2 regions of the Paeniglutamicibacter cryotolerans genome follow, and region 2 is predicted to be linked to the other one. Evidence: predicted binding sites of a transcription regulator. Region 2 holds the regulator's gene; the other holds the start of a gene.
The links. The regulator HrcA, encoded in region 2, represses chaperone genes, less so after heat shock. The targets are predictions, from matches to a motif close to TTNGCACTCGNNNNNNNCGAGTGCNAA.
Positions count from the first base shown of each region.

Region 1: groES (co-chaperone GroES) is a predicted target of HrcA. The motif match lies at 2,554-2,580, and genes of this name have one in related genera.

Region 1 is NZ_JACHVS010000001.1:70,363-75,671, reverse strand. Features, by position in the region: gene E9229_RS00335 (flagellar biosynthesis protein FlhA) at 1-1,191, shown strand, start outside; gene E9229_RS00330 (hypothetical protein) at 1,169-2,227, shown strand; gene csrA (carbon storage regulator CsrA) at 2,235-2,507, shown strand; gene groES (co-chaperone GroES) at 2,721-3,017, shown strand; gene groL (chaperonin GroEL) at 3,080-4,693, shown strand; gene E9229_RS00310 (hypothetical protein) at 4,839-5,117, opposite strand.
Region 2 is NZ_JACHVS010000002.1:721,567-726,875, reverse strand. Features, by position in the region: gene E9229_RS16490 (GerMN domain-containing protein) at 1-240, shown strand, start outside; gene E9229_RS16485 (16S rRNA (uracil(1498)-N(3))-methyltransferase) at 321-1,148, opposite strand; gene dnaJ (molecular chaperone DnaJ) at 1,145-2,275, opposite strand; gene hrcA (heat-inducible transcriptional repressor HrcA) at 2,351-3,364, opposite strand; gene E9229_RS16470 (DUF3097 family protein) at 3,561-4,421, shown strand; gene E9229_RS16465 (DUF4870 domain-containing protein) at 4,574-4,990, shown strand; gene E9229_RS16460 (hypothetical protein) at 5,258-5,309, shown strand, end outside.

The DNA of each region.
Region 1 (5,309 bases), on a different contig from region 2:
GGCATGCCCAAGCTCCCGTTCGTGTTGATCGGCGGGCTGCTGATCTTCACCGCACAGCGGATCAAGGCGATCACCGCCGCGAAGGAAGCAGCGCAAAAGTCAATGGCAGCGGCCGAATCGGCGGTGGTGCCCAAGGAGACCACGGAGGACCTGCTCGAGGCGATGCGGGTGCATGCGCTGGAAATCCAGTTGGCACCGGATTTGGTCGACGTGGTCAATGGGGGAGGAGATGACCTGCTGGCCCGGGTGCGTGCGCTGCGCAGGCGCATCGCCCTGGAGCTGGGCATCGTGGTGCCCCCGGTGCGCACGCGAGACTCCGTGGACCTGCCGCCGGCCACCTACGTCATCCGCATCGCCGGGGTCGAAGCCGGCCGCGGGACGGCCCCGCGCGGCAAGGTGCTGGCCCTGGGCGACCAGCTGGATGCGCTGCCCGGTATCGCCGTGAACGAGCCGGTCTTCGGACTGGCCGGTAAATGGATCCCCGCCGAGCTGCGGCACAACGCCGAAATGGCCGGTGCCACCACCATCGACCGGGTCTCGGTGGTGGTCACCCACCTGTCCTCGATCGTGCAGTCGCAGGCGGCGCGGCTGCTCACCCGGGAGGATGTGCGCGTGCTCACCGAGGGAGTGCGCGAGGTCAGCCCATCGGCAGTCGACGAGCTGGTGCCCGCGATGCTGTCCCTGGCCGAGGTCCAGCGCGTGCTGCAGGGGCTGCTGGTCGAAGGGGTGGCCATCAACGACCTGCAGCGCATCTACGAGGCGCTGAGCCTGCGCGCCAAGGCCTCCACCGACCCCGAGGGGCTCATTGAGGCGGCGCGGACCGCGCTGGGTCCGGCGCTGGCAGTGCCGTACCTCGAGGGCAATCTGCTGCGCGTGGTGATGATCGACCCGGTACTTGAGCAGTCGATGCTCGAGGGCCTGCGCCCCTCCGAACACGGAACCCAGATCATGCTCGATGCCCACCGGCTTGAGTCGGTGCTCGGATCGGTGAAGGATACCGCCGCGCTGATCGAATCCCGCGGGCTTTCGGCCGTGCTGGTCTGCGCCCCGGCGCTGCGCCCCGCCGTGCGCAGGTTGCTGGCCGGTAACGCCGCTTCCCTGCCGGTGCTCTCCTACCAGGAGGCCACGGCGGGCGGCACGGAGATCGAAACCGTGGGGGTGGTGCGCGGTGCCGAGCAGATTACGGCTTGAGGCACCCAGCGCCGCGGAACTGACGAGGCGGATCCGGGCCGAGCACGGACCGGCAGCCCGGATCATTTCCGCCGAGAAGGTCACGCGCGGGGGAGTGGGCGGCTTCCTGGGCCGGACCCACTATGAGGCGCTCATCGAGATCCCGGACGAGGGGACGGGCCCTGCGGCCCCGGTTCCCGCGGCCGTTCCCGGTCCGGCAGTTCCGGCGGCACCGGCTTCCCGCGGTCGGCGCTCGCGTGCCACGGCGCCGGCCTCGCGGGTGGGCATCGCCGCGTTGCTGGCCGAGGCCGAGGGTGCCGAAGCCAGGATCCACGGGCGCGAGGAGCCGGTGGTTGCCACCGGCACCCCGGACTTTGCCCGGGTCATGGACCAGTTGGCCTTCGAGCAGTCCCCGCGCCGACGGGCGCTGGAGCCGGGACCGGCACCGGCCTCCGCTGCCACACCCACCGGCCCGGGCGTGCGGGTTCCGCTTTTCCCGGGCCCGGCCCGGCTGGCAGCGCAGGATGTCGCAGCGCCGCGCGGACCGCTGCCGCTGCACGGCCCCGGCGACCTGGTCCTGGTGATCGGGTTGTGGGCCGACGCGCACGGTGCCGCGCGCGTGCTGGCACCCGAGGGTGCCATCGTGGCGGCCGTCGGCGAACTGGCCGCGATGTTCGCCGCAGGTTCCGCCGCCGTGGCGCCGCTGGCCGACCGCCGTGCCGTGCTGGGCGCCCGTGCCGGCGCGGTGGCCGCCGGTGTTCCGCTGGTCGTCGCCCTGGCACTGGACCCGGTGGCCGACATGGCGGCCCAGCTGGCACCGCTCGAGCTCCTGTCCCCGGACCAGCTCTGGGCCGCCGTCGATGCCGGGCGCAAACCGGTTGACAGTGCGGCATGGCTGGCGGCGCTGGGTGCCGTGCATCAGATCGATGCCGTTGCGGCACTGAACCGGGCCGAGACGCTGAGCCCGGAAACAGTGGATGAGTTGGGCTTTCCGGTGTTGGATGTGGCTGCCTTCGGGCGCGCCCGAACGAAGGTGAAGCCCGTTACTGGGCTATGATGAGCCGGTGCTGGTACTTACCCGGAAGGTCGGAGAACAGATCCTGATTGGCGAGGACATCGTGGTGACCGTCCTTGATGTCCGCGGTGAATCGATCAAGATCGGCATCGACGCGCCCAAGGGCGTGCGGATCCAGCGCCAGGAAGTCATCGCAGCCGTCGCCGAGGTCAACCGCGCCGCGGCAGCCGCCAACAATGCGGCCACGGCGTCCCGCCTGAGCTCGTTGCTTTCCGGTGGAATGCCGGCCGCACCAGCCACCCCCACCGAACCCGACGCCTGAGCGCCCGCCCCAAAGCCCTGCGCCGAGGGCGTAAAGCTGACACAAACTGGCACTCGCCTTGACCGAGTGCCAGCCGTTGCCTAGAGTCGTTTACGGCACCCGGCCCGTTCGGGAGCCGAAAGCCTGAGGTACTTGCCAGCTGGCACCGCGACGACGGTTGGTAGCGCCCCAACGGCCCGTAAACCATTGGTAACTCATGCAAAGGAGAGATCCGTGTCGATCTCCATCAAGCCTCTCGAGGATCGTATTGTTGTCCAGCCGCTCGAAGCAGAGCTGACGACGGCTTCCGGCCTCGTTATCCCGGACTCCGCCAAGGAAAAGCCCCAGGAGGGCAAGGTCGTGGCTGTTGGACCGGGCCGCGTCGATGACAACGGCAACCGCGTTCCGGTCGACGTTGCCGAGGGCGACGTCGTGATCTACTCCAAGTACGGCGGAACCGAAGTCAAGGTTGCCGGCGAGGAGTACCTCGTACTCTCCGCCCGCGACGTGCTGGCCATCGTCGTCAAGTAGTTTCCCCGTGTGAAGCCCCGGTCCACAGGCCGGGGCTTCTCGCAGCCTAAAAGGAGTATCGAATGGCAAAGCAGCTAGTTTTCAACGAAGACGCGCGCCGCGCACTGGAGGCGGGCATCGACAAGCTCGCCGACACGGTCAAGGTCACCCTGGGCCCGCGCGGCCGCAACGTCGTCCTGGCCAAGGCCTGGGGCGCCCCGACGATCACCAATGACGGCGTCACCATCGCCCGCGAGATCGAGCTCGAGGACAATTACGAGAACCTCGGTGCGCAGCTGGCCAAGGAAGTAGCCACCAAGACCAACGACGTGGCAGGCGACGGCACCACCACGGCCACCGTGCTGGCCCAGGCACTGGTCAAGGAGGGCCTGCGCAACGTTGCAGCGGGCGCCGACCCGCTCGCGCTCAAGCGTGGCATCGAGGTGGCCGTTGCTGCAGTCGTCGGCCGCCTGGCCGAAAACGCCCGACCGGTAGAGGGCAAGCAGGTCGCCAACGTGGCTGCCATCTCCGCCCAGAGCGATGAAATCGGCGACCTGCTCGCCGAGGCCTTCGGCACCGTCGGCACCGAGGGCGTCATCACCATCGAAGAGTCCTCCACGACAGCCACCGAGCTGGTCGTCACCGAGGGCATGCAGTTCGACAAGGGCTACCTGTCCCCGCAGTTCATCACCGATGCCGAGCGCCAGGAAGTCGTCCTGGAAGACGCGCTGATCCTGGTCAACGCCGGCAAGATCTCCACCGTGGCGGAATTCCTGCCGCTGTTGGAGAAGGTGCTGGCAGCCGGCAAGCCGCTGTTCATCATCGCCGAGGACACCGAGGGCGAAGCCCTCTCCACCCTGGTGGTCAACAAGATCCGCGGAACCCTGAGCACCGTTGCCGTCAAGGCCCCGGGCTTCGGCGACCGCCGCAAGGCCATGCTGCAGGACATCGCGATCCTCACCGGCGCCCAGGTCGTTTCCCCGGAACTGGGCCTGAAGCTGGACCAGGTCGGCCTCGAGGTCCTGGGTTCGGCACGCCGCATCACCATCACCAAGGACAACACCACGATCGTTGACGGGGCCGGCGCAGCCGACGACGTCGCGGACCGCGTTGCCCAGCTGAAGGCCGAGCTCAAGCGCACCGATTCCGATTGGGACCGCGAGAAGCTCTCCGAGCGCCTGGCCAAGCTCTCGGGCGGCATCGGCGTGATCAAGGTCGGCGCAGCCACCGAGGTCGAGCTGAAGGAACGCAAGCACCGCATCGAGGACGCCGTGTCCTCCACGCGTGCAGCGCTCGAAGAGGGCATCGTCGCCGGCGGCGGCACCGCCCTGGTCGACGCCCTGGCAGTGCTCGACACCGATGCGGCCGTGGCCGCACTGACCGGCGACGCGCTGGCAGGCGTCGGCATCGTGCGCCGTGCACTGGTCCAGCCGCTGCGCTGGATTGCACAGAACGCCGGCTTCGACGGCTACGTCGTGATTTCCAAGGTTGCCGAGTCCGCTCCGAACCACGGCTTCAACGCCAAGTCCGGCGTGTACGAGGACCTGCTGGCAGCCGGCGTCATCGACCCGGTGAAGGTCACCCGTTCGGCCCTCGCCAACGCCGCCTCGATCGCAGCCCTGGTGCTGACGACCGAGACGCTCGTTGCCGAGAAGCAGAGCGGCGAGCAGGACTCCCACGCGGGCCACTCGCACTAGCGGACCGCTGCCGAAGGCCGCCTAGGCAATCCCCTTCGCCGGGGGAGCGCCTCGGCGGCCTTTTCGTTCCACCCCCCCTGCCCGGCGGCGGAGCCTTAGTGCATGCGCGCCTTGAGCAGCACGATGACCAGCCCCAACGAGGAGGTCATGACACCGGCCAGGAGCCGGTAGCCCGGATCCTGGTCCATCCGCGCGAGACGAGGTAGCCCAGCAGCCCCAGCAGCAGCCCGATCGAGTGCCTCAGCGCAAGTGCCAGGGCGTCGTGGATATCCGGAGTGCCGGCCGTTGAAATGCTCAGCCGGGCCAGGGTTCCGGCAAAGAGATGCGCCAGCCAGAACACCAGGACGGTGCCCAGGGCCGTGCCGAAGGCCTCGGCCGAGGCGATCCCATGCTGCTCGGTGACAAGGATCAGGGCCGAAACCATGATCAGTCCGTAGATCGTTGGTGCGCAGAGGATGTCCTCGCCATGGCGTCCTGCGGTGCCCGGGCGGCGGCGCCCGGCCGTGTCACTTCTCGACTCCCCAGCTGGTTCCCGTCCCGGCTCCTCACGTCCCGCAGTGGTTTTGCTCAGTGTCGATGAGTTTCATGTTCCTCTCCATGAGGGGGGTGCCCCGCA
Region 2 (5,309 bases):
AACGGCGATGGCGCGGCCTTCAGCAGCGGCACGCACTGGCAGATCCAAGACCTCGGCGCCCCGGCCTGGCCGGTCGTTGCCGGCGGGGAGGTTCCGGGCGTCGACCCGAAGCCCGGCGACGACTCCTTCGCCTTTGAACAACCGCTCCGGCCCGGCACCTACCGGCTCAGCGTGTGGGGCCTAGAATCAGGGCGCCCGGACAAGCTCGCGCTGGACACCAAGGACTTCGGCATCGACTGATCCGCCCCCGCGAGGACAAACGCGACAAGCACCCCCTACACCGCGAAGGAAGGGTGTCGAAGGTGCTTGCGTCTTTGTGGCTAGGCGGAGGCGGGGGCCTCGAGCTGGTTCAGCAGGTGGCGCACGAGAACCAGCGCCGCCGGGCCCGCCGTGGATGACCGCAGCACGTGGGTGCCCACTTGGGCCACGCGCGCACCGGCAGCGGTCAGCTTCCCGATTTCCGCGTCGCTGATCCCGCCCTCGGGCCCCACCAACAACTCGACCCGACCCAGCGGTACGGCAGCGGCGGCGCCACCGGCCAACGCCGGGTGGTCGGCCAGCCAGGACCCCAGGACGGCTGCCAGCGGCGCGTCCGACGCCTCGTGCAGGATCAGTGTCAACGACGGTACTTCCCGGGCGGCACCGGCGGCGATCTCCTGGGCCAGTGCCGCCGTGCCCGCCAGCTCGAACAGTTCCGGTTCCACCGTGCGGCGCGACTGCTTGACGGCAGCACGGATGGTGGAGGACCACTTGGCCCGCGCCTTGGCCGCCCGTTCGGGCGCCCACTTCACCACGCAGCGTTCGGCCGCCCAGGGCCGGATCGCATCGACCCCCAGTTCTACTGCGGACTCCACCGCCTGCAAGTCCCGATCCCCCTTGGCCAGGGCCTGGACGAGGGTGACCCGCACGCCGTGGCGTGGTTCGTCGAGCAGCCCATCGACGCGGGCGACAAGTGCCGCCTTGGTCGTGGAGTCCACGGTGCACACGGCCCGGCGGCCGGATCCGTCGAGCAGGTCGATGTGTTCCCCGGCCCGCACCCGCTTCACCGAGACGGCATGATGCCCCTCGGGGCCCTCGAGGCTCAGCAGGTCCCCTGGCGCCGCGGCGGCCAGGGTTCCTGGTTCGGTGAAGAAGGCCTGGTTGCTCATGCGCCGCGGTTGCCCAGCTTGTCGCGCAGCCGCGAGAACATGCCCCCGGTGTGCTCCATCCGGCCCTCGGCGAATTCCTCGCCGCGCAGCTTGGCCAGCTGCTCGAGCAGATCGCGCTGTGCCGCGTCGATTTTCGACGGCGTTTCGACCTGGATGTGCACGATGATGTCCCCCCGGCGTCCGCTGCGCAGGCTCGGTACGCCGAGCCCGGCCAGGCGGACCGTGGCGCCGGACTGCGTGCCCGGCTCCACGGCCAGGGTCTCTGTCCCGTCGAAGGTTTCAAGCTTCAGGTCCGCGCCCAGGGCCGCCGCCGTCATCGGCACGTTCATGGTCGCGTGCAGGTCATCGCCCTCGCGTTCGAAGGTCTTGTGCCGGCGCACCTCGATCTCCACGTAGAGATCCCCGTTCGGGCCTCCGCCGGTGCCGGCCTCGCCCTGGTTGGCCAGGTGGATGCGGGTGCCGGTGGCGACGCCCACGGGAATCTTCAGCTGCTTGCTCATGCGTTCGCGCACGCGGCCCTGGCCCAGGCACTCGTTGCAGGGCTCGGGGATGGTGGTGCCGAAGCCGCGGCAGGCGGGACACGTTTCCACGGTCATCATCTGGCCCAGGAACGAGCGCACGGGGCGCTGGACCTGGCCGGCGCCGCGGCAGATGGTGCAGGTTTCCGGATGCGTGCCCGGGCGGCAGCAGGAGCCCTGGCAGGTCGGGCAGGTGACTGCCGTTTCCATTTCCAGCGGATAGACCACGCCCAGGACTGCGTCCTTCAGGTCGATGGTCGCCGTGATCAGCGCGTCGCGTCCGCGCTGGGTGCGCGAGGCCGGGCCCTGGGCCTGGTTGCCGCCAAAGAACTGCTCGAAGATGTCGCCGAAACCGCCGAAACCGGCGCCTCCCCCGCCGAAGCCCTGGGATCCGTTGCCGTTCTCGTTGCCGGTGGCATCGTAATTGCTGCGCTTGTCGTGATCGGAGAGGACCTCGTAGGCATGGGTGACCGCCTTGAACTGCTCGGAGGCGTCCTCGCCGGGGTTCACATCGGGGTGGAGCTTGCGGGCCAGCTTGCGGTAGGCCTTCTTGATCTCCTCCGGGGTGGCGTCCTTCGCGACCCCGAGTACGTCGTAGTGAGTGCTCACAGTGTGTGTGCGTCCTTTCGTGCTGCCTGGAAATTCATTGTCGTTGCCCGGTGTGATGGCGCCGTTCGGCGCCGCTCAACCGGCCAGAATGCGGGAGAGGTAACGAGCGACGGCGCGCACCGCGGCCATCGAGGCCGGATAGTCCATCCGGGTGGGCCCCAGCACGCCGATCTTCGCGTGCTCCCCGGGGCCGTACCCGGTGGCCACGACCGACGCCCCGCTCAGTGACCCGTGGGCGTTTTCGCTGCCGATGCTCACCGACATGCCACGGCCGTCCTCCTCCAGCTCGGAGAACAAGCGCAAGAGCACCACCTGCTCTTCCAGCGCCTCGAGCACCGGGGTGATGCTCAGCGGGAAGTCGCTGGTGGAGCGGGCCAAGTTCGCCGTTCCAGCCATGACCATGCGTTCGATGGCGCTGTTGCGGGACAGCGCGCACAGGGCCGAGGCCAGTGCCTGCGCCGCGCCGCGCAGCCGCGGCTCGAGCAGGTCCACGGCGTTCTGGGCGGCCCGGGCCAGTTCGGTGAGCCGGGCCCCGGACACGGCACCGAGCATCGCGTCACGCAGTGAATACAGGTCCTCGGTGGAGACCTCGCCGGAGAGTGCGATGACGCGCTGGTCGACGGTGCCGCGGGTGGAAATGAGCACCACCAGCGCCTGGCCGCCGCCGAGCCCGACGAGTTCGATGTGGCGGACCGCCGCGTCGCTGTAGAGCGGGACCTGGATGACCGCCACCTGGTGGGTGATCTGCGCGAGCAGCCGCACCGTGTTCTCCAGCACCTCGTTCAGATCGCTGGATCCCTCCAAGAGCGAGGAAATGGCGCGGCGTTCAGCGCCCGAGAGCGGCTTGACGTCCTCTATCCGGTCCACGAAGCGGCGGTAACCCCGCTCCGTGGGGATCCGGCCGGACGAGGTGTGCGGGGCGACGATGAGCCCCTCGTCCTCCAGCGCCGCCATGTCGTTGCGGATCGTGGCGGCGGAGACGCCCAGGCCGTGCCGTTCAACCAGCGCCTTGGAGCCCACGGGCTCGCGCGAGTGCACGTAGTCCTCGACTATCGCACGAAGCACCTCGAGCCGGCGCGGTTCGGACATGGGGACGTTTCTCCTGCTCCGCGCCCCGGTGCGCACCGGGAGGCGATGGTCGTTTCGCATCGAGCTTCTGGCACTCGACACGTTCAAGTGCTAAGTCTAATACGAGCCGGGCGTTGTTAGCATGGTTGGCCTATGGATGAAGCGGGACTCACACGGCGCTTCCCCACCCTGCCCCGAACGAGAGTAGTGATTGAGGATGAGCCAATTCGGTTGGGGTGCCCGGGATATCTCGGCGCCCAAGCGCCAGGCCCTGCGCAGGGTTCCGGCGGCCCGCGGGCTGCTGCTGGAGGACGTGGAAAGCGGCTGGGTCGGCGAGGTCGTCCGGGTTGAGAAGTCCGGCGGCCTGCGCATGGTCGTGCTGGAGGACCGCCGCGGCAAGACCCGTTCCTTCCGCACCGGCTACGGCTTCCTGCTCGAGGGCGAACCAGTGGAACTGACCGAGCCCGTTGCCACGGCGGCCGCCCCGGCCACCCCCGTACGCAGCGCATCGGGCTCTCGCCTGGTCACCGGGCTCAAGGCCCGGACCGCCCGGGCCAGCCGCATCTGGGTCGAGGGCAAGCACGATGCCGAGCTCGTTGAAAAGGTCTGGGGCCACGACCTGCGCGTCGAAGGCATAGTGGTCGAGCCGCTGCATGGCGTCGATGACCTGGCCGCCGCCGTCCGCGGCTTTGCTCCCGGCCCCCAGCGCAAGCTCGGCATCCTGGTCGACCACCTCGTCACCGGCTCCAAGGAGGCGAGGATCGCCGCGGAGGCGATGCGCGTCCCCGGCGCCGCCGGTCACGTACTCATCGTCGGGCACCCCTATATCGATGTCTGGCAGGCCATCAGGCCCAAGGTGCTGGGCATTTCCGCCTGGCCGGTAGTGCCGCGGGGTACCGATTGGAAGACGGGGATCCTGAAGGGCCTGGGGTGGGAACACGCCACCGTCACCGATGTCGCGCTGGGCTGGAAGCGCCTGCTGGGCCAGGTGAACTCCTACGCCGACCTCGAACCGTCGCTGCTGGCCAGGGTCGAGGAAGTCATCGACTTCCTCACTGCCGGAGACCATCGGGACTAGGTTATCGGGCGTCGCACAATGGTTGTGAGAAAGTTCACGGCCGGGTGGAGGCGGTTCACTTGGGACTGGCCCGCAAGCCCTGCCACCGAGGCCGGGTCGGACGATAGACTAGGGGCCAGACAGTACCGACGAAGCAGAAATGGGGTCAGTCAGTGGCTGATGGGGCTAAGCAGGCCGCGAACGCCGAACGTGGCGATTCGGACCGATTAGAGGGATCCTCGCCGGCACCGCTTCCGCTAACCCCGGCTGAGGATCGCCAATGGGCGATGATCGCGCACTTCGGTTCGATTCTGGGCTTCCTGCCCTCGCTTGTCATCTACGCCGTCTATCGCGACCGCGGCCCGTTCACCGCCCAGGAGTCCAAGGAAGCGCTGAACTTCACCTTCCCGCTGACGGTCATCGCCATTGTGGCGAACCTGTTCTCGTTGATTCCGGTCATCGGCTGGGTGTTCTCGATCATCGTCGTGCTGATCTGGCTGGCCCTGACCATCAGCGGGGTCTACGCGGGCATTCAGGTCAACAAGGGGCGACCCTACCGCTACCCACTGAACCTGCGCCTGTTCAAGTAGCCGCGCAGGCCGAAGGATCCACCGCACTACCCTGCTTATCCATTGCCCGCTTGGCGCATCACGCGCCAAGCGGGCAATGTTGCCTCGGTGGCATCGCACGGGCCGCAAGTCGCCGGTGCCCATCGATGAGCAGGTCGGACCGCCATTGGACAACTCAGTCTCTTCCGAGTGCCGCTCCGGGAGTGAATCCGGTTCCGTCTGCCCATCGCCAATCTACTTGAACCCTGCTATTGTGACCCAGGTCACATAATCGTCGGGAGAGCCATCATGAAGCGATTCTGGACAATAACTACGGCTGGAGCCTTACTGGCCAGCCTGC